DNA from 2 places in the Silvimonas sp. JCM 19000 genome. Region 1 is predicted to be linked to the other one. Evidence: predicted binding sites of a transcription regulator. Region 1 holds the regulator's gene; the other holds the start of a gene.

Evidence for each region. Region 1 encodes FliA, which starts transcription of late flagellar genes. Its sites were predicted from a motif close to GCTAAAGNTNNNNNNNNNNCNGCCGATAAT; they were not measured.
Region 2: flgM (flagellar biosynthesis anti-sigma factor FlgM) is a predicted target of FliA. The motif match lies at 3,767-3,796, and genes of this name have one in related genera.

The regions. Positions count from the first base shown of each region.
Region 1 covers NZ_BAAIHC010000009.1:42,092-51,760, forward strand. The annotation lists gene ACYQ1A_RS10215 (LysR family transcriptional regulator) at 1-536, shown strand, start outside; gene rpmG (50S ribosomal protein L33) at 651-806, opposite strand; gene rpmB (50S ribosomal protein L28) at 819-1,052, opposite strand; gene ACYQ1A_RS10230 (DNA translocase FtsK) at 1,274-3,691, opposite strand; gene ACYQ1A_RS10235 (flagellar motor protein) at 3,896-4,636, opposite strand; gene ACYQ1A_RS10240 (RNA polymerase sigma factor FliA) at 4,682-5,473, opposite strand; gene rsgA (ribosome small subunit-dependent GTPase A) at 5,569-6,456, opposite strand; gene ACYQ1A_RS10250 (4a-hydroxytetrahydrobiopterin dehydratase) at 6,493-6,810, opposite strand; gene ACYQ1A_RS10255 (M48 family metallopeptidase) at 6,835-8,082, opposite strand; gene ACYQ1A_RS10260 (hypothetical protein) at 8,196-8,669, opposite strand; gene orn (oligoribonuclease) at 8,945-9,514, shown strand; gene ACYQ1A_RS10270 (CinA family protein) at 9,575-9,669, shown strand, end outside.
Region 2 covers NZ_BAAIHC010000016.1:70,963-80,631, forward strand. The annotation lists gene dapE (succinyl-diaminopimelate desuccinylase) at 1-739, shown strand, start outside; gene tilS (tRNA lysidine(34) synthetase TilS) at 747-2,132, opposite strand; gene ACYQ1A_RS14660 (acetyl-CoA carboxylase carboxyltransferase subunit alpha) at 2,101-3,069, opposite strand; gene fliW (flagellar assembly protein FliW) at 3,267-3,692, opposite strand; gene flgM (flagellar biosynthesis anti-sigma factor FlgM) at 3,861-4,163, shown strand; gene flgN (flagellar export chaperone FlgN) at 4,175-4,645, shown strand; gene ACYQ1A_RS14680 (C40 family peptidase) at 4,684-5,232, opposite strand; gene ACYQ1A_RS14685 (class I SAM-dependent methyltransferase) at 5,448-6,644, shown strand; gene ACYQ1A_RS14690 (DegQ family serine endoprotease) at 6,951-8,432, opposite strand; gene ACYQ1A_RS14695 (ATP-binding protein) at 8,520-9,669, opposite strand, start outside.

The DNA.
Region 1 (9,669 bases):
TTACGGTGCAGACCACGCAGGGGATTTCGGGCGCGGTGCTCAATGATGTGCGCAAAAAGACGCTGGATGGCGGGTTCTATTTTGGCCGCAATCCGTTCCAGAACGTCAATTCGCTGCCGTTATCAGAACTGGGTTTTTGCGTTGCCCTGCCATTGAATCTGGCCGAACAACTCAAGCATGCCGACTGGAAAACCCTGGGCAAGGCGCCATGGTTGGGTCTGTCTCAATTTATGAGTCTGAGCGGGATTACCGCCGAGCTTTGGCGTACCCACAATATCGCGCCCAAGCGGGTGGGGGAGTTTGATGACGAAGCCACGCTGGCTGAGTTGGTCAAAGCCGGGCTAGGCGTGTCCTTGTTGGCTGAACGTACCGCGCGCCGCTTTGAAGCAGAGGGTTCGATTGCCTTGTGGCGTGGCGGTGAGGTGGCGATCACTGCGCCGCTGCAGTTTATTTATTCGGCGGATCGGCAAAGTGATCCGATGCTGGCTTTGCTGCTGGATTCTTTGCGCGAGATCTGGCCGCAGACCGAAGCCTGATAGAAACCGGCGCAGCAAAACAAAAAACCCACGCATAGGTGGGTTTTTTGTTTTCCGTCCGGCACAGGACCAGGGAATCCGTTTGCCGTTGGGCGGAGCCAACGACGCGCTGAATTACTTCAGCTTGGTTTCCTTGTACATCACGTGCTTGCGGGCAACCGGATCGAACTTTTTGATTTCCATCTTTTCCGGCATGGTGCGCTTGTTCTTGGTGGTCGTGTAGAAGTGACCGGTACCAGCGCTGGATTCGAGCTTGATCTTTTCACGCATGATCTTTACCTATTACAGTTCGCCGCGTGCGCGGAGGTCGGCCAGGACGGTGTCGATACCGTTCTTGTCGATGGTGCGCAGGGCAGCGTTGGATACGCGCAGGCGCACCCAGCGGTTTTCGCTCTCAACCCAGAAACGACGGGATTGGAGGTTCGGGAGAAAACGACGTTTCGTTTTGTTGTTGGCGTGGGAAACGTTGTTCCCGGTTACCGGACGCTTGCCGGTAACGATGCATACACGTGCCATGGTTTAGGATTCCCTGACTTCTGGAAAAACCGTGTTTATATCACGATTCAAGTTATCCGTTCAAGCCAAAATGCCATCGGCTGACGGGGGTGTTGCAGAATAGCGGAGCCGGGCGCTTAGATCAACAAGCTTTTATCGCTATGTTGATGATTAGCCTGGGAGTTTCTTACGCCCCATCGGGTGGGGGCATGACCCACACTATGGGTTCCCAAGCGGTGTTGTCACTCCGCCGAGGCTGCGGGCGCCAGTACCGTGCGGTTGCCGTTGGTTTCCATCGGGCTGACCAGTCCGGCCGCTTCCATTTGTTCAATCAAGCGCGCGGCGCGGTTATAGCCGATGCGCAGTTGCCGTTGTACGGACGAAATCGAAGCGCGGCGGCTTTTCAGCACAAACTGCACGGCGTCGTCATACAGCGGATCGGAATCTTCGCTCGCACCGCCACCAGCGCCCCCTGCATCAGCCCACGGCGCGCCGCCACTGGCCGCGCCTTCGGCCTCGAAGCCGCCATTGAGGATGCCGTCGATGTAATCGGGCTCGCCGGTTGATTTGAGAAACGCCACCACCTTATGCACTTCTTCATCCGCTACAAACGCGCCATGTACGCGTTGCGGATAACCGGTGCCCGGCGGCAGGAACAGCATATCGCCCTGGCCGAGCAAGGCTTCGGCGCCCATCTGGTCCAGAATTGTGCGGCTATCAATCTTTGAAGAAACCTGGAAGGCCATCCGGGTGGGGATATTGGCCTTGATCAGACCGGTAATCACATCAACGCTAGGCCGTTGCGTGGCCAGGATCAGATGGATGCCCGCCGCACGCGCCTTCTGCGCCAGCCGGGCAATCAGTTCTTCGATCTTCTTGCCTGCCACCATCATCAGGTCGGCAAACTCGTCGACCACCACCACCACGAACGGCAGATGCTCTAGCTGTTCGGGCTCGTCCGGGTTAATCGAGAACGGATTGGTCAGCGGTTTGCCGGCTTTCTCGGCGTCTTTCACTTTCTGGTTAAAGCCGGCCAGATTGCGCACGCCCATCGCGCTCATCAGGCGATAGCGTTTTTCCATTTCGGCCACACACCAGTTCAGCGCGTTGGCGGCCAGTTTCATATCGGTGACCACGGGCGCGAGCAAATGCGGGATGCCGTCGTAGATCGACAATTCCAGCATTTTGGGGTCGACCATGATAAAGCGCACTTCGTCCGGCGTGGCCTTGTACAGCAGCGACAAAATCATCGCGTTTACGCCCACCGATTTGCCCGAGCCGGTCGTGCCCGCCACCAGCATATGCGGCGCGCGGCCGAGGTCGGTGACGATGGGTTTGCCGGTGATGTCTTTGCCCAGCGCCATGGTCAGGCGCGAGCCCATGGCGTGGAACGGTTCGGACGACAGGATTTCGCTCAGGCGGATCATTTGCCGCGTCGGGTTGGGTAATTCCAGGCCCATACAGGTTTTGCCGGGGATGGTTTCCACCACGCGGATAGAAACCAGGCCCAGCGCGCGCGACAAATCCTTCATCAGATTGACGATCTGCGAGCCTTTAACGCCCACGGCCGGTTCGATTTCGTAACGCGTAATGACCGGGCCGGGATAGGCCGCGATGACTTTGACTTCGACGTTAAAGTCACCCAGCTTGCGTTCGATCAAACGGCTGGTGAATTCCAGCGTTTCGTGGCTGATGGTTTCTTGCGCCACCGGGGCCGGGGCCAGCAGATTCAGCGGCGGCAGCGCGTTGGGCTCACCGGGCTGACGCGGCAGATCGTCAAATTCGAACAGGGTAGGCTGTACCGCTTTTTTGTGTTCCTGTTCGGCTTTTTTCTCTGCGGCTTTAACCACGGCCTTGGCCAGCGGCACTTCCATCACCGGCTCTTCGATAATCAAAGGCGCTTTATCGACTTGTTTTTTCTTCTCGACGCTAACGCGTTCCTCGCGCTGCACGGCGGCCACCCGGCCGATGCGGCGGTCCTGGGCGGCATGCCATGCGGCCACCAGCTTGAGCGCCACCCATTCCAGCGCGCCGCCCAGTTTTTCCATCAAGTCCAGCCAGGACAAGCCGGTAAACAGAGAAATACCAATTGCCCAAGCCATCGCCAGGGCCAGCGTCGCGCCAGTAAAACCCAACGCGTGATACAGCCAACCGCCGAGGGCCAGGCCCAGCACGCCACCGGGAGACAAGGGGAGGGGCATATGCAGGCTGTGCAGCCGCAAGGCTTCCATGCTGCAACTGGCCACAATCATCAGCATGAAACCGATGCAGGCCAGCAGTACCACCGGGCGCGAAGATTCATTGATGCGATCGATGCGGCGATAGCCCCACCAGATTGCGGCAAACAGAAACGTCACCCACCACCAGGCCGAGAAGCCGAACACCGACAGAAAAATATCAGACAGCCACGCGCCGACCACGCCGCCACGGTTATGGACGTCGGCATGCGTGGCACTGTGTGACCAGCCCGGATCTTCTGGCGCCCAGGTGACGAGGGCCAGCACCAGATACAGCACGGCCGCCACCAGCAACAGCCACCATGATTCTCGCAACAGATTGGCCAGTTGCGGCGGTAGCGCCGCCTTGACCGAGGCGTTGGCGACGTTTTTCTTGCGGAATAAAGCCATGTTCTTTTGAGTGGATGCTTGCGGACGGTTCATCGACGGCTCTGGCGCGGGCGACCGGGCGCGTCAAGTCGCTGATTAAAAGTGAGAGATTGCCACAGCAGCGCCTGCGCCGCATCCACGGACGTCGGTGCGTTCACAGCGGCGTGGCCGATTGCGCCAGCCGAATGCGCCAGTGGCGCTGGCGCACAACGCAAAACGCGCCAGAACGGCGCGCGTGGACAAGCGGGTTGGCGTGGCTCAGGTCAAAAACCCCGCCAGTTTGTTTTCCATGATGCGCGGGTTCTCGCCATTGGCAATGGTGACGATGCCTTCCATCATCATTTCGCGCCGACGCACTTCGGTGTCGATGTGCTGGCGCAACTTGCTGTAAATCGGCAAAAAAATCAGGTTGGCCGAGCCGACGCCATAAATGGTTGCCACAAATGCCACCGCAATGCCCGCGCCCAGCTTGCCGGGGTCGGTCAGGTTTTCCATGACGTGGATCAGCCCGAGCACCGCGCCCAGAATGCCGATGGTGGGCGCATAGCCGCCGGCGGATTCCCAGATACGCGCGGCCGCTTTGGCGCGCAGTTCCCACGCATCGATATCGAGTTCAAGCGCTTTGCGGATCATGTCGGGTTCCGCGCCATCCACCAGCAACTGGATGCCGCGTTTGACATAAGCGTCTTTCTCCGCCTGCGCATATTGCTCCAGCCCCAGCAGACCGCCGCGGCGCGCTTGCTGGCTCCAGCCCATCAGTGTGGTAAGAATGCGACGAAAGTCGTGTTGCGGCGGCATGAACACCCACTTCAGCATGCGCACGCCCGCCAGAAAGTCCGGCAGCCGGCTTTGCAGCATGACGGCGCCGATGGTGCCGCCAATCACGATCAGAAAGGCGGTGAATTGCAGCAGCGAGGCAATATGCCCGCCCTCGAGCCATTGCCCCAGCACGATGGCCGAGATGCCCAGCACTAATCCGATTACGCTTGTTTTGTCCATTGAGTCAGCGGGTTGATGTTGTTCTAGAGGGCAGGCTGGTCAGGTTCAGCGATGCAGCCAGTCTTGCACCCGACTGCGCAAACGCGCCACGGCCTGACTATGCAACTGCGAAACACGGGACTCAGTGACGCCCAGTACGGCGCCGATTTCTTTGAGGTTCAGCTCCTCATCGTAGTACAAGGCCATGACCAGTTGCTCGCGCTCGGGCAACAAGCCTATGCCTTCAATCAACAGTTTTTTAAAACCGCTGTCTTCCAGTTGCGCCAGCGGGTTGGCGTGATGGTCGGCGGTAAACTGGTCCAGCTGGTCGTTTTCGTCTTCGTCTTCAAAGTCTTCGTAATACACCAGCTGGTGACCACGGGCGTCGGCCAGCATGGTCTGGTATTCGTCCAGCGGCATGCTCATCGAGGTGGCGACTTCGGCCTCGTGTGGCGCGCGGCCGAGTTTGTGTTCAAGGGCGTGGATGGCTTTTTCGATATCGCGCATGTTCTTGCGCGTCTGGCGCGGCGCCCAGTCGGCACTGCGCAGCTCGTCCAGCATGGCGCCGCGTATGCGTTGGGTGGCAAAGGTTTCGAATTGCACGCCGGCGTTGGGATCAAAATTGCGCGCGGCTTCCATCAGGCCGATCAGGCCCACCTGGATCAGATCTTCGACTTCAACGCTGGCAGGCAGCCGTGACACCAGGTGGTAAGCGATGCGCTTGACCAGCGGGGCATGCCGGGCGACGCGGTCGTCGTCGCTCGATGCCTGGGTCTGACGATAAAGATGCAATGCGCGTTGTGCAGGCATACCAGGATTACGGGTCTCTGTGCGATCAATCAAGGGCGGCAGGGTCATGGCGCCAACCTGCCCCTCACGGCGCGCGCCGAGCCACTGTGCGCAACGTGTTCAAGACCAGAATAGTACAGTGGCATGCGATGGTCCGTCGCCTCTTAATAAGTATCGATCTGGGCCAGTTCGTCTTGCAGGCGATGCAGCAATTGCAGCCGCGACGCAGGCACCTTGCCCGTCTCGACCGCAGCCTTGAGCGCGCAGGACGGCTCCTGGCGATGGCGGCAGTTATGAAACCGGCATTGGCCTTGCAGGGGGCGGAAATCCGGCATCAAACCCGGCAATTGTTCTTCTTTGACGTGGGCCAGGCCAAATGACTGCAGGCCGGGCGAATCGATCAGCGCCGTGCCTGCCACCTGATCATCCAGATGGTAGAAAGTGGCATGGGTGGTGGTGTGCTTGCCCGAATCGAGCGCTTCCGAAATATCGTTGACGCGCGCATTGGCCTCGGGCACCAGTGCATTCAGCAGCGTGGATTTACCCATGCCCGATTGCCCCACCAGCACCGAGATATGCCCTTGCAAGCGTTCGCGCAGCGGTGCCACATCCGCCTTGGCGGACAGCGCCAACAGCGGGTAACCCAAGGCTTCGTAATAGCGCAGCGCTTCGCGCGCAGCGGCGGCCTGGGGTAGATCACATTTGTTCAGCACGATCAGCGGTTCGATGTCTTCGGCCTCGGCGGCAATCAGCGCGCGCCCGATCAGCTCATCCAGATAGCTGGGCACTGGCGCCACCACAATCGCAATCTGCGTGACATTGGCGGCGATGATCTTGGAGCGCCATTGGTCCGAGCGGTACAGCAAGGTTTTGCGCGGCAGGGCTTTTTCGATGACGGCCTGCTCGGCGTTCAGTGGCTTGATCTGCACCAGATCGCCGCAAGCAAAATCAGATTTCTTGCCGCGGGCGCTGGCGTTCAGGCGGCTGCGGTCGGGCAGTTCGACCATATAACTACGGCCGTGGCTGGCAACGATACGGGCGGTCTGGCTCATCGGGCCTGGCCTGGGCGGAGGGGGGAGGGCATGGTTTTAATCAAACAGGGCATCAACTCGGGCTGCACAAATAAAATCGTTACGGGTAAGGCCACCAGCCGAATGCGTCGACCACACCAGCGCACAGTGGTTGTAGCTGACGCTCATGTCGGGATGGTGATCTTCGGTATCGGCAATAAAGGCGACGGCATTTACGAATGCCATCGTCTGGTAAAAATTCTTGAAATCCCAGCTTTTTTGCAGACTGGCTTCAACCTGCTTCCAGCCGTGTAATTGCTCGATCAGGGCGGCCGCTGCGGTCGTATCCAGTTTCAAGGCATCGTTCTGGCAGTGCTCTTTACTGAGGGCAGACATGGGCGGCTCCTGTTTATGCGGGGATCAAGCCTGCTGTTTGAGCGCGGCAACGCGCAAGCTGGCAGGGGGATGGCTATCGTAATACACGCTGTGCAAAGGGTCGGGCGTCAGCGTCGATGCGTTGTCGCGATACAGCTTGACCAGTGCGCGGATCAGATCGGTGGCAGAGGCTTGCTGGGCAGCAAAGGCATCGGCTTCATATTCGTGTTTGCGCGACATATACGAACCCAGCGGTGCAAACAAAAAGGTGAACACCGGCAGCACCATAAAGAATAGCGTCAATGCGGTGGCGGTATTGGCCGTCTGTACCCCCAGGCCTTGATAGAACCATGCGGCGGGCAATAACTGGCCCAGTACAAACAACAGCACGGCCATCAAGCCAAACGACCAGATGCGTGATTTGACGATGTGGTTGCGCTTGAAATGCCCCAGTTCGTGCGCCAGCACGGCTTCGATTTCATCACCATCCAGGCGCTGGATCAGCGTATCGAAAAACACGATGCGCTTGTTGTTGCCCATGCCGGTGAAATACGCGTTGCCATGGCTGGAGCGTTTGGAGCCATCCATGGTGAAAATCCCGTTCGAGACAAAGCCGCAACGTTGCAACAAGGCTTCGATGCGCTGGCGCAGGCTTTCGTCCGCCAGCGGTTCAAACTTGTTGAACAGCGGGGCAATCCAGGTCGGGAACACCCACATGATGAAAAACATGAACGCGACCGTGGCCACCCAGACATAAGCCCACCAATAGCTGCCCATGCGCCCCATCAGCCAGAGCACCAGCGCCACAAACGGCAGGCCGATCACGGCCATCAGCAGACTCTGGCGCACGGTGTCGCTGATAAACAGCTTTTTCGACATCTGATTAAAGCCAAAGCGCTCTTCAATGCTGAAGGTGCTGTGCCACGAAAACGGCAGGCCGATGATCAACTGGATCAGGCCCAGCAAGGCAATCATCGCCACGCCCGCCAGAATGCCGGGGCCAAACCAGCCTTCGGTCAGCCGCATCAACGCATCGATACCGCCGCCCAAGGTGAATGCCAACAACACCATGGCTTCGAACACGGTGTTGATCATGCCAAAACGGCTTTTCACCACGGTGTAATCGGCGGCGCGTTGATGCGAAGCCAGCGAGATATTGGCGGCAAACGCCTCCGGCACGGCATTGCGATGGCGGCGCACATGGTTGATCTGGCGCAGCGCTAACCACAATTGCAGCAGCACGCTGGCCACCAGCGCAAACACAAACAGGGCGGAAAACTGATGGGAAGTCATACGGGATATTCTGCAGCGGTCATTGCGGAGAAGTGCAGAGTATAGGGTAAAGCACCCGCGCCCGGCGTCAGCGCAAAGCTGGCCGGGCGGACGGGGTAGCGGGTCAGCAAGGCTTAATCGGCTCGGGCACGTGTAGCCAGCGCCACCACGGCAATGCCCGCGGCCACGATCAGCACATCTTCGATCAGGCCGCTTTGGGTCTGGCCGATATGTTCCATGGCCTTTTTGCGACCATCCAGCGTGGCATACGCCAGCGGCACCGCAGTGGCGACGGCGATGGCCGCGCCTTCTTTTTCCTGCCCTTTGGGGGCCAGCGCCGCACCCGCGATCCCGGCACTGGCAACCCGGGCCAGCAAGCCGAGGAACACCGTACGATCAGGCGCGGATTTCATTTTGTCGCCCGCCAGTTCGCCCGCGCCCATCGCCAACGCGCCGTATTTAAAAACCGGATGGTCCAGCAAAGCCAGTTTGCCCGGTGTGTTGCGCCCCAACAGGCGGGCGGCGGCAAGCGCGGCCATCGGCGTCATGGAGCGGGCGCTGGCAACAGCGCCGATCAGTGCGGAGGCGAGCAGACTGCGTATCTTCATAGTGATGAACTCCGTGGAGCGACGTGCCCGGGTTGCGGATCACGTCGGGTGGGCAGGGATAAGGGGTGGTGTGCTCGATGCTACGGCCGCGCCGCGCGCGGTCGCTAGCGGACGCCCACCGGTGCCGCTGTCGGATTTCGCGTAATTGAGCCGAGCCTGATTCTGGCGCGCGCCGCCGCGCCATGCCCGTCGCCGCGCCGCCGTCGCGCGCCAGCCCCCGTGGCATATAATGCGGAGCTGACAAACTTAATGCGTGTGCGCAGGAGCCTTATCAAATGGCGCAAGACCAGAATCACCTTATCTGGCTGGACATGGAAATGACCGGCCTCGACCCGCAAAATGACCGCATCATCGAACTGGCGCTGGTCATCACTGACGGGCATCTCAACGTGGTGGCCGAAAGCCCGGCCTGGGCCGTGCATCAGGATGACGCCGTGCTCGACGCCATGGACGACTGGAACAAAGGCACGCACGGCCGCTCCGGCCTGATCGACCGCGTTAAAGCCTCCACCCAGAGCGTGGACGATGTGCAGAAAGCCGCCATGGAATTTCTGGCCGAGTGGGTGCCGCAACGCGCTTCGCCCATGTGTGGCAACAGCATCTGTCAGGACCGCCGCTTTATGGCGCGCTGGATGCCCGAGCTTGAAACCTGGTTCCACTACCGCAATCTGGATGTCTCGACGCTGAAAGAGCTGTGCAAACGCTGGCAGCCCGAGATTCATCGCCAGTTTAAAAAGCAGGGCAAACATACTGCGCTGGCCGATATTCACGAGTCGATCGACGAACTCAAGTTTTATCGCGAACACTTTTTGCGCGTGCCTTCCGCCCCGCTTGAAGTAGATTGAATTCAACAGCAGCAACACGCAGTCCGGCCGGCAACGGCCGGTTTTTACATGAAGAGAACCATGTCTATCCCGAGCACTGCGCTGGCTGATGCCGATACGCTGACTTTGACGCTGGCCACTCAGGTGGGGCAGTTGCTGGCTGCGCGCGGCCATCA
Region 2 (9,669 bases), on a different contig from region 1:
GTCAGACGAAGAAGGCCCGGCCAAAGACGGCACGGTCAAAGTGGTTGAAGCCTTGGCGGCACGCGGCGAAGCGCTGGATTACTGCATCGTGGGCGAGCCGACCAGCTCGGAGCAATTCGGCGACATGATCAAGAATGGCCGCCGTGGCTCCTTGTCTGGCCATCTGACCGTACATGGCGTGCAAGGCCATATCGCCTATCCGCATCTGGCGCGCAATCCCATCCACGTGCTGGCGCCCGCGCTGGCCGAGCTGACTGAAACCGAATGGGATCACGGTAACGAATACTTTCCGCCGACCACCTGGCAAGTGTCCAACATGCACAGCGGCACTGGCGCCACCAACGTGATTCCCGGCACGGTGGAAGTACTGTTCAACTTCCGCTTCTCCACCGAGAACACCGCCGATACGCTGAAGCAAAAGCTGGAGGACATCCTGAAGCGGCATGGCGTTGAATATGATCTGGATTGGTCCTTGTCCGGCGAGCCGTATCTGACCGGGACTGGCGATCTGGTGGATGCGATGCAGGCCGCCATCGAAGAAGAAACCGGCGTCCGCCCGGTATTGTCGACCACGGGCGGTACGTCTGATGGGCGCTTTATCGCCAAACATTGTGCTCAGGTGATCGAATTCGGGCCGCTCAACGCCACCATCCACAAGCTGAATGAATGTGTGGCGGTGGATCATCTGCCGCTGTTGTCGGGCGTGTATCGCCGCGCGCTGGAAAAGCTGATTGCCTGACGCGGCATCAGCTTGCGCGGCCCGGATCGGACGGCGGGTTATGGCGCCATAACGGCAGCCAGCCCGCCTCATCGGCGGCCGCGCGATAGCGCTGATCAACGCCCAGCCCGGTAAAGGCAGCCAGTTGATCCTCGATATAGAGGGCGGGGGTGCCCAGCCGTACCCACGGCGGCATGCCTTGCGCCTGCGCCAGATTCTTCAGTTGCTGCGCCGGACCGTCCGCGCGCAAACGCAGGCGGGCACTGCCCTGCCAGGCGCGTAATTCATACCCCTGCTCCAGCCAGTGCAAAGCAATACCGTGCCCGAGTGCCTGCTGCTGCCAGCAGATGCTGCCGTGCCAGAACGGCACGCTTTGCGCTGCGATGCCTTGCAGCGCCACATTTGGCCCGGCCTGGACCTGCGCCGGCGTAATCCACAGCCGCGTGCGATAACGCCGCACCGCCTGCTGCCGCCAAACCAGTGTCGGCTGCGTATCGCCAGCGGCAGCGCTCATCACACGCCATAACTCATCGAAGGCCCGGGTATCCAGCACCAGGCCCGATTGCGCCAGCCAATAGCGCAAGGCATGGCGCAGCCGCAATGGACTGAGCGCTGTGGCCAGCTCAAAGGCAGCGCCCTGCAGACAGCGCGCCAGATCCTCGGCCGCCAGTTCATCCAGCAAATGACTGGCTTCGCCAAAATGGCGTGCGCTGCGCGCCAGGGCTGTGTCGACGTCGCCAAACTGCGCACGCAGGCCCGGCATGATGTCGTGACGCAAGGCATTGCGTTCGTAATCGGTGGATAGATTGCTTTCGTCTTCGACCCATTGCAGCGCGTGCTGGCGGGCGTAATCCAGCAAGCGAGCACGGGGCGTATCGAGCAAGGGGCGCACCAGCGTGGCCGCGCCGAGCGCGCGCGCATACGGCATCGCGGCCAGACCGTTGACGCCGCTGCCGCGCAGCAAGCTCAGCAGCACGGTTTCGGCCTGATCATCGCGATGATGACCCACGGCAAACAGCTGGGCGGGCTGGCGCAAAAAGGCGGCATAACGCGCATTGCGCGCTGCGCCTTCAACACCCAACTCACCGCGCTGGCTGAGCGTAACGCGCTCCACCGTGCACGGCACGCCCAGGCGCCGGGCGTAATCGAGCGCAAATTGCGCCCACGCATCCGCATGCGGCGACAAGCCGTGATGCACATGCACTGCACGTAACGGGAAGGAAGCGGTGTGCGCCCTCGTTTGCGCGTAACGGGCGAGCAGATGCAACAACACCACCGAATCGACGCCGCCAGACAGGCCGACGCACACGGTGGTGTTGCTGTGGAGCAGGGGCGCCAGTCGCTGCGTTACCAGCTGCAGCAACTGCGCCGAGACATCACGCTCAGGCGACGTCGACTTCCTTGAACTTGCCATAAGCCATCAGGCGCTCGTAGCGCGCTTCCAGCAACTGGTCAATGGTTTTGTCCTGCAGCGGCTTCAGTGCATCCGCCAGCGCTTTCTTCAGGCTCACCATCATTTGCTGCGGATTACGATGCGCGCCGCCAACCGGTTCGGTCACGATCTTGTCGATCAGGCCGAGGGTCTTCAGGCGGGCAGAAGTAATGCCCATCGCTTCGGCGGCTTCCGGCGCTTTCTCGGCCGTTTTCCACAAAATCGAGGCGCAGCCTTCTGGTGAAATCACCGAATAGGTGGCGTATTGCAGCATCAGCACCGCATCGCCCACCGCGATCGCCAGCGCACCGCCCGAACCGCCCTCGCCGATCACCGTGGTGATCACGGGCACGCGCAATTGCGCCAGTTCGAACAGGTTACGGCCGATGGCCTCGGACTGACCGCGTTCTTCTGCGCCAATACCGGGATAAGCACCGGGCGTATCGACAAAGGTCAGTACCGGCAGATTAAAGCGCTCGGCCAGCTTCATCAGGCGCAATGCCTTGCGATAGCCTTCCGGACGCGGCATGCCAAAGTTGCGGTATTGGCGATCTTTGGTATCACGGCCCTTTTGATGGCCTATCACCACGACGCTCTGACCATTAAAGCGCGCGAGGCCGCCCACGATGGCAGCATCATCGGCATAGGCACGATCGCCATGCAGTTCTTCAAAGCCGGTGAACAGCCCCTTGACGTAATCAAGGGTGTAGGGGCGCTGCGGATGGCGCGCCACCTGGGCGATCTGTTGCGGCGTGATCTTGCCGTAGATGCTTTTGGTCAGCTCCTGGCTCTTTTTTTCCAGGTGGCCGATTTCTACCGAGATGTCTACCGCCGAGTCATCCTGCACAAAGCGCAGTTCCTCGATCTTGTTTTCGAGTTCGGCGATAGGTTGTTCAAAATCCAGAAAAGTGGTCTTCATGCTGCTCTTTGTTCCCCGAGAAGCCGCCAGGGGTTGGGTCTTCCGATTCGTCGTACACCGCTACAAACCAAGGGTTTGCGGCGCGCTGTGCCGGCTTGCGGTCAAATGCCGGACGAAAAAATGTCGCAACTATACAGCAAGGTTTGCCCTGCCCCAAGCGACTACGCCCGGCGGCTTACAACCGGATAGGCGGTCTATCAGTTGCGGAAAACGATATCCGCGCGCAGACCGGTTTTCTGGAAGCCACGCTTGGCGGCCACATTAAGAATAACGGGCGCAAAGGTATTGGCGGCAATCTGCCCGTCCAGCCCGTTATGGGTGTTACGGCGCGACAGGATCAATAACAGTTGCACGTCTTCCTGGCGCTCCAGTTGCAACAGAGCGACTTCTTCGTCCGACAACACAATCTCATAATCCAACCCCAGGTCTGACGCGGGCACCACGCTCAACGCCACGCTGGTGTCATCCAGCGATTGCAGCCAGCGCACGGTGGGATTGGGCTTGTCTTCATGCAGCAGCACAAAGCGGGTAAAGGTCTCAAAACCGGGCAGGCCCAGCGGAAAGGTCAGCTCGTTGGACGGGTCAATATCGACTTCGCCAAACCGGGTATTCAGATGCGTCATGAGGTCTCCTGACTGATGACAAACAGGCTGCAAGGCCTGCGTTACCGTTCATAAAACGGCATAAGCTGCTGATCGCTAAAGTTTCTGTGCAAGCTGCCGATAGTTGGCATAATAGTGCAATTGTTCCGCCCGCTGCCCCGCAGTGGCGCGGAGTTTGAAAGGTATATCATGAAAATCGACCAGACCGGAAAAGTCTCACTGCAGACCCCGACGCGTTCGACTGATCGCACCGCCACCCCGGCTACTCAAACCGACGCGGGCGAAGTCAGCAGCGCGCGGGATGACAGCGTGACGATCAATCCTGCCGCAGCTCAGCTGGGCCAGGTTGATCAAGCCAATGACACCAGCGTGTTTGATAGCGACCGCGTGGCACAACTGCGCCAGGCCATTGCCGATGGCAAGTTCACCGTGCGCAGCGATGCCATCGCCGACAAGCTGATCGACAGCGTTAAACAACTGCTTAGCCAATAAGGCCCCACGCGGTGACCCCACTCGAAAGCATTCTGCCTTTGATCATCCACGCCAGCACTACGCTGGCGCGTTTACTTGAGGTGTTGCGCGGCGAACAGGATTTGCTGGTGCAGAATCGCATCGATGGTTTAAGCGCCCTGTTGCCCGAGAAACAACAAGCCGCCGCCCTGGCCGATGCGTCGGCGCGCACGCTGCAGGCGTTTCTGGCCGCCAATGGTGTGGAAGGCAGCGAAGCCGCCGTGCGTGCCTGGCTGCAAGCCCATGCCGCCGACGCGCTGGATGCCTGGGACACCTTGCGGGAATATGCGCGCCAGGCCGCTGCGATCAATCGCAGCAACGGCGCGCTGATCGATACCCGCCGCCATTTGATCGATGGCTTTCTGCACGATATCGCCAGCGAACGTCAGGACGATATCCAGGTTTATTCAGAACGCGGCCGCATGCACAGCGGTGCCGGCACCATCCGCCGCGACAAGGCCTGAGCCGCCGCGTTGCGCTGGCCTTCCCCGTTTGACCCTCTCTAGCCCTGGCCCTGACGCCCTGCGATCAAGGTCCGGCCGCCCTCAAAACGCGCGGCAAACCACGGCGATTTGAGCGACTCCACTTTGATATGGCTCTTGCTCGACGGTGCGTGCACAAATTTGCCATCGCCAATGTAGATGCCCACATGCGAGTGCGGTTTGTTCAGCGTGTTAAAGAACACCAGATCGCCCGCTTCCAGATCCCGCGTTTCGACCGGCTTCGACAGCCGCGCCATCTCGGCCGCGTTGTGCGGCAGATTGATGCCCAGCGCATTCTTGTAGATGAAATACACCAGCCCGCTGCAATCCATCCCGGCCTCAGGGTTGGCCCCGCCAAATTGATAGTTCACGTCGAGCAGACTCAGCGCATATAACACCACTTCACGACGATCATCCGAATTGACGGTGATGGTACTGGTCGTGCGGTCTATCGGTTTGGGTGGCGGTGCGCTAGCGGTGGTGTTCTTGCGCGGGGCGCTGCCGCAAGCGGCCAGTACCAGCAGCAAGGGCGATAGATAAAGCCAGGCGGGCGCAGCGGTACGGGTCATGAACGTCTTTGGGTGATCGGCCGGTGGTGGCGCAAAGCATTGTAGCGCGCCACTTTGCCGCGTGGCACCCAGGCCATACAAACATGTCGTTACATATGCAACTGTCAAAGCATTAACCGCTTACTGGATTTTTCAGAAACAAAGTCTTATCGTAGTCCACGACGCGGCCCAGACCGCGCCACATCGCGTTGCTTCACTTGCACAAGAGGCCACCTATGTCCTGGAACCCTTTGTTTGATGAGTTCGTAAACCGCATGCGCAGCCATGCAATTCCCTTGCGATTGCAACTATGGAATGGCAGCCACTTCGATCTGGCCGCTGAACCCCGCGTCACCATCACCGCCAACAGCCTGGGCAGCCTGCGGCACATCATCCACCCCACGCTCGATAACCTCGGCAAAGCTTATGTGGAGGGTGATATCGATGTGAGCGGGCATGTAATGGATGTGGTGGCAGTGGCAGCGCGGCTGGCCGAAGCCAACAATTCCACCGAGCGCCCGTCCACCCGCGTGGCCGACCATACCCGGCAACTCGACAAAGATTCGATCAGTTATCACTACGACGTTTCCAACGAGTTTTATGCGCAGTGGCTGGACAAGGAAATGATCTATTCCTGCGCCTATTTCAAAACCGCCGACGACACGCTGGACGCCGCGCAAGAACAGAAGCTGGACCACATTCTGGCCAAGCTCAATCTGCGGCCGGGCCAGACGCTGTTGGACATAGGCTGCGGCTGGGGCGCTTTGATCATACGGGCGGCCCGCAAATACGGGGTGAAGGCACTGGGTGTGACGCTTTCGCAGAATCAATACGACTATGCCAGGGCGCGCATCGAGCGCGAAGGCCTGAGCGATGTGTGCGAAGTGCGCATTCAGGATTACCGCGATGTGACCGGCACGTTTGACCGCATCACCAGTGTCGGCATGTTTGAGCACGTGGGGCTGAAGAACCTGCAGACCTATTTCAAGCAAGTGAACAAATTGCTGGCCGACGGTGGCGTGGCCATGAACCACGGCATTACCAGCACCGACCCGGATTCAAAAAGCACCCCGTTTGGTGGCGGCGACTTTATTGATCGCTATGTGTTTCCCAATGGCGAGTTGCCCCATATCAGCCTGGCATTACGGGAAATGGCCAGCGCTGGACTGGAAGTGCTCGACGTGGAAAACCTGCGCCGCCACTACGCCTTGACGCTAGAACACTGGGCCGAACGCTTTGACGCCGCCAAAGAACGCGTACTGGCTTTGGCCGGTGAGCAACGCTATCGCATCTGGCGTATTTATCTGGCGGGTTGCGCCTATGGCTTCAGGCAGGACTGGATTGCACTGCACCAGATTCTGGCCACCAAGAGCGGCGGCCCGGAGATGAACAAACTGCCGCTGACACGCGATTATATGTACCGGCACCCGTAGCGACCGACGACGCGCATGTCACGCGTCGCATAGGGTGGGTCATGACCCACCGCCCAAAGCCAAAGCCAAAGCCGGGAACCGTAATCCTGTCCAGCCACACTGGTTGGTGGGTCAAGACGGGGACGCCGAGTCCCACCCTATGCGCAGCGGTTTTTCAGGCGATCGCTTAGGCAAAAAAAAGGGGGCGGATCTTTCGATCCGCCCCTGCCATTTAGCCATTCGAATTACGCAAGGAGAGCTACTGCAAATTTCCACTTACCACTTACCCGCTGCGGCGCTGGAGAAAGCAGCGCCACGGCGTTTTGATCAACCGAGGTTGATCGGCACGAAAATCTTGGCGTCGCCACGTTGTACCAGCAGGGCCACGTGGTCGCCAGCTTTCGCCATAAACGCTTTCAACTGATCCGCCGAAGTCACCGGCGTGCCATTAATCGCCAGCACGACATCACCCGGCTCTATCCCGGCGGCAGCGGCCGGGCCACTGGCCTGCTCCACCACCAGACCGGATGCAATGCCGGATTCTTGCTGTTCATCTTTGGACAAGGGCCGCACGGCCAGGCCCAGACGGCCATGGTCCGGTGTCTTGTCTTCCGCCGCCACCTTGGCGCCCTTGGCTTCCGAGATCTTTGCCGTCAGCGTCTGGGTTTTGCCATCGCGCCAGATTTCCAGCTTGGCATTGGTGCCCGGCGTGATATTGGCAATGCGCGGCGGCAGGTCGCTGGAGCTGATGATGGCTTGATCATTCAGCTTCAGAATAATGTCGCCCGATTTCAGGCCGGCTTTGGCACCGGCGCTATCCGGCTCAACGCCGCTGACCAGCGCGCCATTCGGCGTTTTCAGACCAAATGATTGCGCCAGCGACTGGTTCACATCCTGGATGGTTACGCCCAGACGACCGCGCGTTACCTTGCCGTGCGCCACGATTTGCTGTTCCACGTTCTTGGCGATATCGATCGGAATCGAGAACGACAAGCCCTGGAAGCCACCACTGCGCGAATAGATCTGCGCGTTGATGCCGATCACTTCGCCGTTCAGGTTAAACAGCGGGCCGCCCGAGTTGCCCGGGTTGATCGGCGCATCAGTCTGGATAAACGGGGTGTAGCCGCCATCGGGCAAGGAGCGCGATTTGGCCGAGATAATCCCGGCGGTCACCGAGTTCTCAAAGCCAAACGGCGAGCCTATGGCCAGCACCCAGTCGCCCACGCGGCTATTGGCCGGATCGCCCAGTTTGACGGTCGGCAGGTTGCTGGCGTTGATCTTGAGTACGGCGATATCGGTGTCTTTATCAAAGCCCAACACCTTGGCCACAAATTCGCGCTTGTCGGTCAACTTGACCGTCACTTCGCTGGCATCCGCCACCACGTGCGCATTGGTCAGCACGATGCCGTCGGCGCTGATGATAAAGCCCGAACCGAGCGCATGCGTCGGTTGTGCGCTACCGCCTTGCGGGGCACCGGGAATACCAAAGCGCCGGAAGAATTCATAGAACGGATCGTTCGGGTCAATCTGCGGCGCGCCACGTTGTTGTTGCTGCGCGGTCTTGACCTGGCCGGTCACGCTGATATTGACCACGGCCGGGCCGTTGCGCTGCACGATGTCGCTGAAGTTGGGCAGATTGCCTTGCACCACCGGCACGATCGGTGCGGTGCTGGCGGTCGCAGCGGCGACCGGCGTAGTTGCCTGAGCTTGCGGAAACAGGTGGCCGTTAAATCTGGCCACAGTAAAACCGAGCAGCCCGGCGATACCAAGGGCAATCGCAGACTGCTTCCAGGTACGAGGTTTGGTCATGGTTGCTCCTGTTCAGTAGGGGTTCAGTCGAACCGTTGCCGGCTAGACTAACCACCTGAGCTTAAACGGCTCTTAAAGAACAGACGCTTATGCCGCCACCACGGGGCTGGCCGTATTGGTAAAAATCACTTCGGCCGCCAGCCCGCCCAGCGATGAATCGCCCAGCACCACCAGCGCCTCGTTGCGCTCGGCAATGGCTTTAACGATGGCCAGACCCAGGCCACTGCCGCCCACGGTCATACCCGGGCGCCGATAAAATCGGTCAAACACGCGCTCACGTTCTTCCGGCGGAATGCCCGGCCCGCTGTCGCTGACGCGCATGAACGGATGCCCCGCGTTATCGATGCCGGTCAGCACATCCACCCGGCCGCCATGCGGGGTGTAGCGCACCGCGTTGGTGACCAGATTGCTCAGCAACACACGCACCGATTCCGGGTCCGCGGTCAGAAATGCCGTGTGGGCGTGCTCAGACAGGCCGATATCCAGTTCTTTGTCTTCGGCCAGGGTGTAATGGTCGGCCAGCACATTACCAGCCAGTTCCAGCAAATCAATCTGCACCGGCGGCCGCGCCTGGGCATCGGGCTCGGCCCGTGCCAGCGCCAGCAACTGCAGCAGCACGTGCGTGGCGCGTTCCAGCCCGGATTGCAGATTGTTCATCGCAATCTGGCGTTCTTCTTCGGTGGTGGCACGTTCCAGCATCTGCAATTGCAACTGCAGCGCCGTCAGCGGGGTGCGCAACTCATGCGCCGCGTCGGCGGTGAAATTGCGTTGCGCGCTCATGGCTTGTTCCAGCCGCGCCATCAAACTGTTGATTTCGTTAACCAGCGCACCGGCTTCTATCGGCGCGTGTTCCAGCGCCACCGGCTCCAAGGCCACCGGCGTGCGTGCGGCCACGGCGGCGGCGAGTTTTTCCAGCGGGCTAAGTCCGCGTCCAACCAGCCACCAGCCGATCACCGCCAGCAAAGGCAGCATGGCCAGAAACGGCATGATGGTGCGTAATGCCGCCATCAGCGCCAGCTGGTTGCGGATGCGCATGGGTTGCGCCACTTGCACCACCTGGTTATTGATCGGAATCGATATCGTGCGCCAGTCGCCATCGCGCGTTTCGACGGTGGCAAAGCCCAGCGTGGCACGATCGGGCAAGGAACGGCCGGGATGCGACATATAAATACGTACGCCGCGCTCATTCCACACCTGAATGACAAAATCAAAATCGCCGCGATCACGCGCGGGCGGT